DNA from 2 places in the Lysobacter sp. K5869 genome. Region 2 is predicted to be linked to the other one. Evidence: riboswitches for the same ligand, from Rfam matches in the RefSeq annotation. Region 2 holds a riboswitch; the other holds the start of a gene.
The links. A riboswitch is a leader RNA that binds a small molecule or an ion and turns the genes downstream of it on or off. The one in region 2 is predicted to bind S-adenosylhomocysteine.

Region 1 (5,591 bases), 1.5 Mb from region 2:
GCGCGAGCTGGCGCCGTGGCATTCGCTGCGCGAGCTGAGCCGCCTGCCGGATCTGGCGCCGCTGCTGTGGCTGTATCTGGCGATGCAGCTGGCCGGGCAGGTGCCGGGCACGCTGTGGGCGATCTACGGCCACGACCGTTTCGGCTGGAACCCGACCGCGGTCGGCCTGTCGCTGGCCGCGTTCGGCGTCATCCACTCGCTGTTCCAGGCCTTCGCCACCGGCCGCATCAGCGAACGTTTCGGCCCGGCCAAGACCTTGCTCGGCGGGGTGATTTCCGACGTGCTCGGCTATCTGGCCTTCGCCTTCGCCCGCAGCGTCGCCACGCTGGCGCCGGGCTTGTTGCTCGCCGCCGGCGGCGGCATCGGCGGGCCGGCCTTGCTGGCGATGTCGAGCGAACGCACCGACGAAGCCCGCCAAGGCGCGCTGCAAGGCGTGCTCGCCAGCCTCGCCAGTCTCGCCGCGGTGATCGGCCCGCTGCTGTTCGGCGCGGTCTACGTCGCCGGCGCCGGCCATTGGGACGGCTGGGTGTGGGTGATCGGCGCGGCGCTGTACCTGCCGTGCGTGCCGGCGCTGCGCGCCTTGCTGCGCGGCCCGCGCGCGGCGGCCGGCGGCGACGAATCCGCCGACGCGGCGGCGGCCGGTTAAGCCTTCACGTACACCCAGGCGCGGCCGCCCGAGGCCAGCATGGCCTCGACGCGGCGGTAGTCGTCGACTTCGTACGCGTCGGCGCGCGCCAGTTCCTCGGCGCTGATCGCGAACACCGTGCCGGCGACGCGGTCGGCGTCGTCGCCGCTGGGCTCGACGATGGGGTGATGGGTTTCGCCGCTGGTGGCGACGACCTGCGGGTCTTCGATCTTCACCATCGCGCGGCGGAAGCCGACCAAGGCGTCGGCTTCGCCGTGCAGCAAGCGGCCGAAGGTGGCCTGCTGCACGGCCGGCAATTGCAGGGTGCCGTAGGAAAACAAACGTTGATCGTGGGCGGCGCTCATGGCGATGTCGTCGTCGGTGCGTGAACCGGAACGCTAAGCGGCGCCGGCCGCGCGCGCAATCGCCGCGCGCGGCCGACGACGGTGCGGTGCGCGGCCGTTCAGGCCGCGGCGGTCTCGCGCAACGCCGACCAACGCTGCGCCAGCTGCGCGGCGAACAAGCGCGCGGCCGGCGGGTGCGCGGCCAGATGCAGGAACGGTTCGATGAACTCCAGCTCCATCAGCTGGAACTCGCCCTCGACCACCACGCCGTCCACGCGCACATACGCATGATCGCGATAGCCCAGCGCCGCCACCGCGTCGAGCGCGCGCCGCGCCGAGGCCAACAGCGGCGCGGGCGGCTCGGTGACCGCCGCCGTGCCGCCGTAGTAGGTCTGCACGCGGTAATCGTCCTGCGCCGGCTTCTTCAGCACGGCATGGCTGTAGAGGCCGCCGAAGAACAGCAGCGACCACTCGCCTTCCTCGACCACTTGCGGCACGAACGGCTGGATCAGGTAATCCAGCTCGCGCGGCAATCGCGCCACGGCTTGAGCGAAGGCCTCGTCGCCGATGCGCCCGCGCACCGTGTTCCAGGCGCCGCCGCTGACGCTGGGCTTGACCACCACCTCGCCCTGCAACGGCGCCAGCGCGGCGTCGAGCTCGCCGCCGCGCGCGTGCACGGTCGGAATGATCGCCACGCCTTGCGCGGCGAGTTCGAGCAAATAGCGCTTGTCGCTGTTCCACACCAGCAGCGGCAGCGGATTGGCGATCGGGCGACGCAGCGCCTCGATGCGCTGATACCACTGCAGGAACTCGGTGTAGCGTTCGAAGTAATCCCAGGTGCTGCGCACCAGCAGCGCATCGTGCGCGGCCCAATCCACCGCCGGATCGCTCCAGATGCGGGCGTGGACGTGGATGCCGTGCGCGCGCAACGCGGCGATCAGGCCGGCGTCGTCTTCGTGCGGTTCGGGTTGGACGTCGGAGACGACCAGGGCGAGCGAGAGCGGGGGATCGAAGCGCGCGAAGCCCGGCGCGTGCGGATCGGTGACGAACGAGTGCGGATCGGAAACAGGCATGACGCCTCCAGGATGATCGGGAGGGCGCCCTTGCTCGGCATCGCGGCCCGAGCGTGGCGGAGCGTCGGCCCCGTCGCAGCACCCCTCGGATCCGGACGCGCGGCGCCGTGTCGGCGTTCGCGCAGTGGATGCATCGCGTCGCGATGCCGGCGCAGTGTTCGCTGCGATGCGGCGGGCTGTCAACGCGGAATTCGCGCGTGGGGCGAAATAGCGAAACCTTCGCGGGGTCGGTTGGGGGCGCGCGAAAATTTTTCGCGGTGCGGTGCGGTGCGGTGCGGTGCGGTGCGGTGCGGTGCGGCGGTAGGCGGGGTTCGTCGTTGTTAGGAGTTCGCGGTCGCAGCTTGCGCAGCTCCTACAGGGGGCGAGTGTAGGAGCTGCGTGAGCTGCGACCGCGACATCGCGGCTACGACGCGACTTTCGTCGTAGCCGCGCCCCCGCGATCGCGGCTTACGCCGCTCCTACCTGCGAGGCGGCGCTCAATACCCCGCCGCCTGCCCGTCTTTGCGCGACTCGCTCGCGCCGATGTAGCCGCCGTTCGGATTGACCATGATCGCCTGATACCCGCCGTACGGCCCCAGCGCGAAGCGCACGCTGTGCCCGCGCCGCACCAGTTCGCGCACGGTCTCGTAGGAGAAGCCGGTTTCCAGATCGAGTTCGCCGCCGTCGCTCATCGCCACCATCTGCCCGGCCGGTTCGGTCGAGCCGTCGTGCTGGATGCGCGGCGCGTCGCCGGCTTCCTGCAGGTTCATGCCGAAGTCGATCAGATTCATGACGATCTGGGCGTGGCCCTGCGGCTGCATCGCGCCGCCCATCACCCCGAACGACAGCCACGGCTTGCCGTCCTTGGTCACGAACGCGGGAATGATGGTGTGGAACGGCCGCTTGCCGGGCGCGAACGAGTTCGGGTGGCCTTCCTTGAGCACGAACTGCTCGCCGCGGTCCTGGAAGATGAAGCCCAGCCCCGGCGGCGCCATGCCGCTGCCCATGCCGCGGTAGTTGGACTGGATCAGCGACACCATCATGCCGTCGGCATCGGCCACGGTCATGTAAATGGTGTCGCCCTGGTCGAGCTGCGCGGGCGTCGCCGGCTGCGCTTCCTTGAGCACCTTGTCCAGCGAGATCTGCTTGCGCCGTTGCGCGGCGTAGTCCTTGGAGATCAGCTTGGCGACCGGCGAGCGCTTTTCGAACGCCGGATCGGCGTACCAGCGCGCTCGGTCGGCGAAGGCGAGCTTCTTGGCCTCGGCGAACAGGTGCACGTGCTCGACGCTGCCGAAGCCGTACGACTTCAGGTCGTAGCCTTCGAGAATATTGAGGATCTGCAGCGCGGCGATGCCTTGCCCGTTCGGCGGCAGTTCCCAGACATCGTAGCCGCGGTAATTGCTGCTGACCGGCTCGACCCACTCGCCGTGGTGCGCGGCCATGTCCTCGTAGCTCAGATAGCCGCCGTTGGCCTTGAAGTAAGCGCCGACGGTGCGGGCGATGTCGCCCTTGTAGAACGCGTCGCGCCCGCCCTGGGCGATCTGTTCGAGGGTGTGGGCGAGGTTGGGGTTCTTCCACATCTCGCCGGTGCGCGGTGCGCGGCCGTCGATGGTGAACTGTTCCTTGAAGCCCGGCCACTTCGACAGGCGCGGCACCGAGGCGTTCCAGTAGTACGCGATCACCTCGTGCACCGGATGGCCTTCGCGCGCGTAGCGGATCGCCGGCGCGAGGTTCTCGGCCATCGGCTTGCGGCCGAAGCGCTCGTGCAGCGCGAACCAGCCGTCGACGGCGCCGGGCACGGTCACCGGCAGCGGGCCGTGCGGCGGGATTTCCTTGAGCCCGCGCTTTTGGAATTCGGCCAGGCTCAGCGACTGGGGCGAGCGGCCGGAGCCGTTGTAGCCGTAGAGCTTCTTGGTTTTCGGATCCCACACGATCGCGAACAGATCGCCGCCGACGCCGTTGCCGGTCGGCTCCATCAGCCCGAGCGCGGCGTTGGCGGCGATGGCCGCGTCGACCGCGCTGCCGCCGGCCTTCATCACGTCCAGCGCGATCTGCGTGGTCAGCGGATGCGAGGTCGCGGCCATCGCGTGCGGCGCGTACACCTCGCTGCGGGTGGCGAAGGTCTTGCCGCCGATGCGGTCGGCGGCGTGCGCGGCCGGCGCGAGGGCGAAGGCGCACGCCAGCGCCAGCGGCGCGAGCAGCGACGCCGCGCGGCGCCGGGCGGTGATCGAAGAAGGCATGACGGAACTCCCCAGGACAGCGTCCGACGATAGCGCAGGCCGGCGCGGAACTGAGTAGGCCGAAAGTCGAGCGCGGCCGTTCGCGGCCGGCTGAACGCGCGTATTTCGCAGGACGAGCGGCGCGATGCGGCTGCGCAACATGGAATCGCCCGAAGCGGCAACGGGGCGCGGCGGCGCGAACCCCGCCGCCGATACCGGCGCGGCGCCGCCGTCGCGGGTTAGGATCGGGCCTTCCCACCGCAGCGAGGCGGAGGCGCGCATGCACCACCACCACCGGCATAGCATCGCGGCGCGCGGCTTCGCCGCCGTCCTCGGCCTGTGGCTGTGCGCCGCGGCCGCGTTCGCCCAACCCGGAGTGCGAGCCATGCGCGCGAGCCAGGCGTTTTCCTCACCGGCCGCCGCAGGTTTGGCGCAGGCCGCGGCCGACGGCGACGCCGCGCGGGTGCGCGCGCTGGTGGCCGCCGGCGCGGACCCGAACGCGCGCGGCGAGCGCGGCATCACCGTGCTGCAATGGGCGCTGTATCAGCGCAGCGTGGACGGCCTGCGCGCGCTGCTCGCCGCCGGCGCCGATCCGGCGCGGGGCGCCGACGATGGCACGACGGTATTGCAGTTGGCGGCGATGGCCGACGATCCGAAGTATCTGCGCGCGTTGCTCGAGGCCAAGGTCGATCCGAATCTGCCCAACACCGTGACCGGCGCGAACGCGCTGGCGGCGGCGCTGACGGCCGAGCGGGCGGACCATTTCGCCGCCTTGCTCGCCGCCGGCGCCGATCCCGGGCATGCCGACCGCGTGGGGAATACGCCGTTGCACGTGGCGGCGAAGATCAACGAATTCGGGCATGCCCTGGCCTTGCTGCGGGCGGGGGCGGACCCGAAGGCGCGCAATGCGCAGGGGGCGACGTTTCAGCGCTACATGTTCATGAGTCCGGATCGGTTGCTCAATGCGAAGACGCGGGCGGAGCGGGGGGCGGTGGCGGATTGGTTGGGGGAGCGGGGGATTGGGTTGGAGAACGCGGCGGGGAAGTGAGGTTCTGCCGTTGCTGTTGCTGTTGTTCGCGCTCTGCTTTCTCTAGCTTTGCTCTGGTTTTTGACCGGACGCATCCCCACCCGAGGCCCACGTTCCGCAGCCCCGGAGGGCGCGCGCATGGATGCGCGCGCGCGCCATGGGTCAGGATGACCCTTATGGCGCGGCCCCGCGCCCGGTGCTGGACCTAGTGGCTCTTGATTCGAAAACAGGGAAAGCGCCTTTCTTTGGTTACTTTCTTTGGTAAGACAAAGAAAGTAACTCGGCCGCTTGCGGACGAAAGCTTTAAGCGTTTGATCTTCGCTT
Region 2 (5,591 bases):
GCCCATGATGCGACTCCTGTGGTTCGAAGGAGGCCCAAGGACGTTACGCCGGACGCGATGGCGCCGGGCCTGCGGTTCGTCCTTGTGCCGCAGCCGGCGGCTGCGGGTCCAGGCTCGGGCGGCGGCGCTGAGCGGTCAGTGATCGGGATCACAAACGGCCCGTCGGCCGGGGGACGAGGCGACCGACGGAGGCGGCGCGCGGCCTATGGGAGACGCGACGCAACCGAGTCCGGGCGGCGTGAGTTGCGGGAGCGGCCGGCGCCGTAGTAGACAAGACCCAGCGTCGGCGCCGTCTGGAGCGAGGAACGGATCGCATGAAAACCGCATTCACCGATACGCTCGTCCTCGCGGTCGCTGGCGGGATCGGCGTGACGCTTGCGCTGATCGTCGTGGCTTTCGAGCTTACGTCGTTGATGTGGCTGTTGGCGGTGTACGCGCCGCTCGCCGGGGCCTTGTATGCGCGCAGGCGCGGCAAGCGGCCCTGATGCGCGCCGCGGGGGCGCGGCCGACGCCGGCTCCCCGATCGACGGCCGCAACGAAATCGGGCGCCCAAGGCGCCCGATTTCGTTGCGTCGATAGCGCCCGAAGGCGAACCGATCAGTAGCGGTAATGATCCGGCTTGTACGGACCGTCCACCGACACGCCCAGGTACTGGGCCTGCTCGTCGGTCAGCGTGGTCAGCTTCACGCCGATCTTTTCCAGGTGCAGACGCGCGACTTCCTCGTCGAGCTTCTTCGGCAGGATGTAGACCTTCGGCTCGTAGCTGTCCTTGTTCGCCCACAGGTCGATCTGGGCGAGGGTCTGGTTGGAGAACGAGTTCGACATCACGAAGCTCGGGTGGCCGGTGGCGCAGCCGAGGTTGACCAGGCGGCCTTCGGCCAGCAGGAAGATCGAGTTGCCGTTGGCGAAGGTGTACTTGTCGACCTGCGGCTTGATGTTCAGGCGCTTGGCGCCCGACGCGTTCAGCGCGTCGACCTGGATCTCGTTGTCGAAGTGGCCGATGTTGCAGACGATGGCCTGGTCCTTCATCTTCGACATGTGGTCCAGGGTCAGCACGTCCTTGTTGCCGGTGGTGGTGACGTAGATGTCGCCGCGGCCCAGGGTGCTTTCGACGGTGTTGACCTCGAAGCCTTCCATCGCCGCCTGCAGCGCGTTGATCGGGTCGATCTCGGTGACCACGACGCGGGCGCCGTAAGCGCGCAGCGAGTGGGCCGAGCCCTTGCCGACGTCGCCGTAGCCGCACACCACCGCGACCTTGCCGGCCAGCATCACGTCCATCGCGCGCTTGAGGCCGTCGGCCAGCGACTCGCGGCAGCCGTAGAGGTTGTCGAACTTGGACTTGGTGACCGAGTCGTTGACGTTGATCGCCGGGATCAGCAGGGTGCCGGCTTCGGCCAGCTGGTACAGGCGGTGCACGCCGGTGGTGGTCTCTTCCGAGACGCCCTTCCAATGCTTGACCACTTCGTGCCAGAAGCCCGGGCGCTCGGCGTGGACGCGCTTGAGCAGGTTCTTGATGACTTGCTCTTCGTGGTTGCCCGACGGGGTGTTGACCCAGCCGTCGCCGTTCTCGAGCTCATAGCCCTTGTGGATCAGCAGGGTCACGTCGCCGCCGTCGTCGACGACCAGCTCCGGGCCCTGGCCGTTGGGGAAGCTCAGCGCGGCGAGGGTGCAGTCCCAGTATTCCTCCAGCGACTCGCCCTTCCAGGCGAACACCGGGGTGCCGCTGGCGGCGATCGCCGCGGCGGCGTGGTCCTGGGTCGAGAAGATGTTGCACGAGGCCCAGCGCACGTCGGCGCCGAGGTCGCGCAGGGTCTCGATCAGCACCGCGGTCTGGATGGTCATGTGCAGCGAGCCGGTCACGCGCACGCCCTTGAGCGATTGCGCGGCGGCGTACTTCTTGCGGATCGACATCAGGCCCGGCATTTCGTGCTCGGCGATGTCGATTTCCTTGCGGCCCCAGTCGGCCAGGGAAATGTCGGCGACCTTGTAATCGCCTTCGGTCGAGAAGGTCTTGGGTACAGCGTTCATGCGGATTAGCTCCAGTGCGGGGGGAGCCGGCGGGATGCCGGGTCCGGCGAGTCGCGAAGACTCAAACCGGGCGCCGTTGGGACCTGCGCCTCGCCGAGCCTGGCCGTGTCCGTCACGGTCGCAGCGCCCCTCGGCGGGCTGAGCGCGAAGTATATCGCGGGGCCGACGCCCGCCCAAAGACGGGCGAGCGCGAGGCTGAACGCGACCGCCGTCGCGGCGCGCGGCGCGAACCGCCCCCATCGGCATAGGCGCGGCGGCGCGCGGGCCGGCTAAGCTCGGGACGGGGAGCGCGGCCGCGCATCGCCGCCGGCCGCGACGCGGACGGCCGCGGGCGGCGCGCGTTCCGATATCTCCGCATCCGAGGACCGATCCGCATGAATTCGCCCGCGCGCCGCTTCGCCCGCCGCCTTTCCACGCCGCCCCGCGGCCGCCGTTCGCCGGCGTCGATCGCGCGGCTGTTGCTGCCGGCGGCGCTGGCGCTGTGTCTGTCGGCGCAGGCCGCGCCGGCGGCCAAGGCCGGCAAAACCGCCGCCGCCGCGCCGGCCGCCGCGAGCGCGTGGGGCGAGGGCTATCAACTGCCGCCCAAGCCGCTGCAAGCCATCGTCGATGCGCCGCGTCCGCCGCAGCTGTCGATCAGCCCGCATCGCGATCTGGTGTCGATGGTGCGCACGCCGTCGCTGCCGGGCATCGAGGTGGTCGCGCAACCCGAGCTCAAGCTCGCCGGCATGCGCATCCATCCGCGCGTGCGCGCGGCCAGCCGTTTCAGTTTCGGCAGCGGTTTGGAACTGCTGGAGATCGCCAGCGGCAAGACCGTGCCGATCGAGGGTTTGCCGTCGCCGCTGTCGCTGGCGACGCTGCAATGGTCGCCCGATCAGCGCTGGCTCGCGTTCAACCGCGTCGACGCCGCCAGCGGCGCCAACGAGCTGTGGCTGGTGGAACTGGAAACCCGGCGCGCGCGCAAGCTCGTCTCCGGCCTCAACACCGTCGCCGGCCGCGGCTACGAATGGATGCCCGACAGCCGCCGTCTGCTGGTGCGCCTGCAGCCCGACGATCAGGGCGAAGCGCCGGCCGCGGCCGCCGCGCCGAGCGGCCCGGCCACGCAGGAAAGCCAGTCCGGCGGCGGCGTGCGGCAAGTGCGCACCTATCAGGATCTGCTGCGCAACGAGAGCGATGCGCGCCTGTTCGCCTATTACCTGCGTTCGCAATTGGCGAGCGTGGATCTGGCCGGGCAAACGACCAAGCTCGGCGCGCCGGACTTGTTCATGCGCGCCTCGGTCTCGCCCGACGGCCGCCATGTGCTGACCACGCGCCTGGAGCGGCCGTTCTCGTATCTGGTGCCGGCCGACATGTTCGCGCGCCGGGTCGAAGTGCTCGACGGCAACGGCCGCTTCGAATACGAAATCGCGCGCCTGCCGCTGGTGGACGGCCTGCCGACCGGCAACGACGCGGTGCCGACCGGCCCGCGCGAGGTGCAGTGGCGCGGCGACGCGCCGGCCACGCTGGTGTGGGCCGAGGCGCAGGACGGCGGCGACCCGGCGCGCGCGGTCGAGATCCGCGACGCGGTGTTCATGCAGGCCGCGCCGTTCGACAAGCCGCCGCAGACGCTGGCGCGGCTCGGCGCGCGCTTCGAGGGCGCGCATTGGGGCAGCGGCGAGCTGGCGCTGATCGACGAGTTCTGGTGGAAGACCCGCAAGATCCGCCAGTGGCGGATCGCGCCCGATCACGGCGACCGCGCGCCGGAACTGCTGCGCGACGGCAGCAGCGAAGACCGCTACAACGATCCGGGCCAGCCGGTGACGGTGATGGACGCCGGCGGCGGCGAGCGCCTGCTCACCAGCGCCGACGGCAACAGCCTGTACTACATCGGCGAAGGCGCGTCCGCCGAAGGCGAGCGTCCGTTCCTCGACCGCCTGGATCTGAGCGACAAGCGCCGCACCCGCTTGTTCCAATCGCAGGCGCCGTACTTCGAGCGGCCGCTGGCGGTGCTCGACGATGCGGCCACGCGCGCGCTGACGATGCGCGAATCGCCGACGGAACCGGCGAACCTGCAGCGGCGCGAACTCGGCGGCGACGCCGCGCCGGTGGCGCTGACCCACTTCCCGCATCCCACGCCGCAGTTGCGCGACATCAAGAAGGAACTGATCCGCTACAAGCGCAACGACGGCGTCGAGCTCACCGCCAACCTGTATCTGCCGCCGGGCTACGACGCCAAGCGCGACGGCCCGCTGCCGATGCTGATGTACGCCTATCCGGCCGAGTTCAAGAGCGCGGACGCGGCCAGCCAGGTGATCGGCTCGCCGTACGAGTTCAACGCGGTCAGCTATTGGGGGCCGCTGCCGTATCTGGCGATGGGCTACGCGGTGCTCGACAACCCGACCATGCCGATCGTCGGCGAAGGCGAGCGCGAGCCCAACGACACCTACATCGCCCAACTCACCGCCAGCGCGCAGGCGGCGGTGGACGAAGTGGTGCGGCGCGGCGTCGCCGACCGCAACCGCATCGCGATCAGCGGCCATTCCTACGGCGCCTTCATGACCGCGAACCTGCTCGCGCACACGCGCTTGTTCAAGGCCGGCATCGCCCGCAGCGGCGCCTACAACCGCACCTTGACCCCGTTCGGTTTCCAGGCCGAGGAGCGCAATTACTGGCAGGCGCAGCCGACTTACGAGGCGATGTCGCCGTTCAACTTCGCCGACAAGATCAAGGACCCGCTGCTGTTGATCCACGGCGAGCAGGACAACAACTCCGGCACTTTCCCGATCCAGAGCGAGCGCATGTACGCGGCGATCAAGGGCCTGGGCGGCAAGGCGCGGCTGGTGATGCTGCCGAACGAAAGCCACGGCTATCGCGCGCGCGAATCGATTCTGCACATGCTGGCGGAGACCAACCGCTGGCTGGAGACTTACGTCAAGAACGCCAAGCCCGAGGCGGGGCAGGGGACGAAGGCGGCGAAGTAAGCGCGGCGCGTGTTTGCGTAAAAAAAAACGCCGGCCCTCGGGCCGGCGTTTTTCGTTTCGTCATCGCGATGGCGCGCGGGCGCGCACGGCGGCGTCAGTGGTTCTTGCCGTTGCCGTGCCCTTTTCCGTTGCCATTGCCGTTGCCATGACCGCGGCCGTTGCCATGCCCGTTGCCGTGCCCGCGGTCGTCGCCGTCGTAATCGTCGTCGCGCCAAGAGTCGCCGTCGCCGTGGTGCTTGGGACCGCCGTGCTTTTTGTCCTTGCCGTGTCCCTTGCCGCGCCCCGGCCCGTGCTCGGCCCAGTTCACCCGCACGCTCTGATCGACGCGGATCGGATAACCCCAGTGGTCGTAGGTCCGCACCGCGCCGCGCTTGAGCGCGTGGAACGCAGGCGAGCCGGGCTTGATGCCCATGCGTTGAGCGACCGCGCCCCAGCCTTGGCCCGGGTTGCGGTCGTATTCGCGCACAACGTCCTGGCAAGGACGACCGAGCGAATGGGCGAGGGCGCAGGCGTAGTACACGTCGCCCGGCGCCCAGCGGCGGCGGTCGAGCAGTTCGTCCACCAGCGAGCGCGGCGCGCCGTAGTAGCCGGTCATCTCGTCGACGA

Region 1: it holds a riboswitch for S-adenosylhomocysteine, as region 2 does, so the genes downstream of both, J5226_RS05290 (hypothetical protein) here and ahcY (adenosylhomocysteinase) in region 2, are expected to answer to the same signal.

Annotation. Positions count from the first base shown of each region.
Region 1 covers NZ_CP072597.1:1,231,979-1,237,569, forward strand. Annotated here, with positions in the region: gene J5226_RS05280 (TCR/Tet family MFS transporter) at 1-646, shown strand, start outside; gene J5226_RS05285 (gamma-glutamylcyclotransferase family protein) at 643-990, opposite strand; gene J5226_RS05290 (hypothetical protein) at 1,089-2,042, opposite strand; S-adenosyl-L-homocysteine riboswitch at 2,058-2,135, opposite strand; gene ggt (gamma-glutamyltransferase) at 2,519-4,261, opposite strand; gene J5226_RS05300 (ankyrin repeat domain-containing protein) at 4,386-5,288, shown strand.
Region 2 covers NZ_CP072597.1:5,728,743-5,734,333, reverse strand. Annotated here, with positions in the region: gene J5226_RS24315 (hypothetical protein) at 1-6, opposite strand, end outside; gene J5226_RS24310 (hypothetical protein) at 315-485, shown strand; gene ahcY (adenosylhomocysteinase) at 598-2,028, opposite strand; S-adenosyl-L-homocysteine riboswitch at 2,090-2,166, opposite strand; gene J5226_RS24300 (prolyl oligopeptidase family serine peptidase) at 2,403-4,985, shown strand; gene J5226_RS24295 (hypothetical protein) at 5,080-5,591, opposite strand, start outside.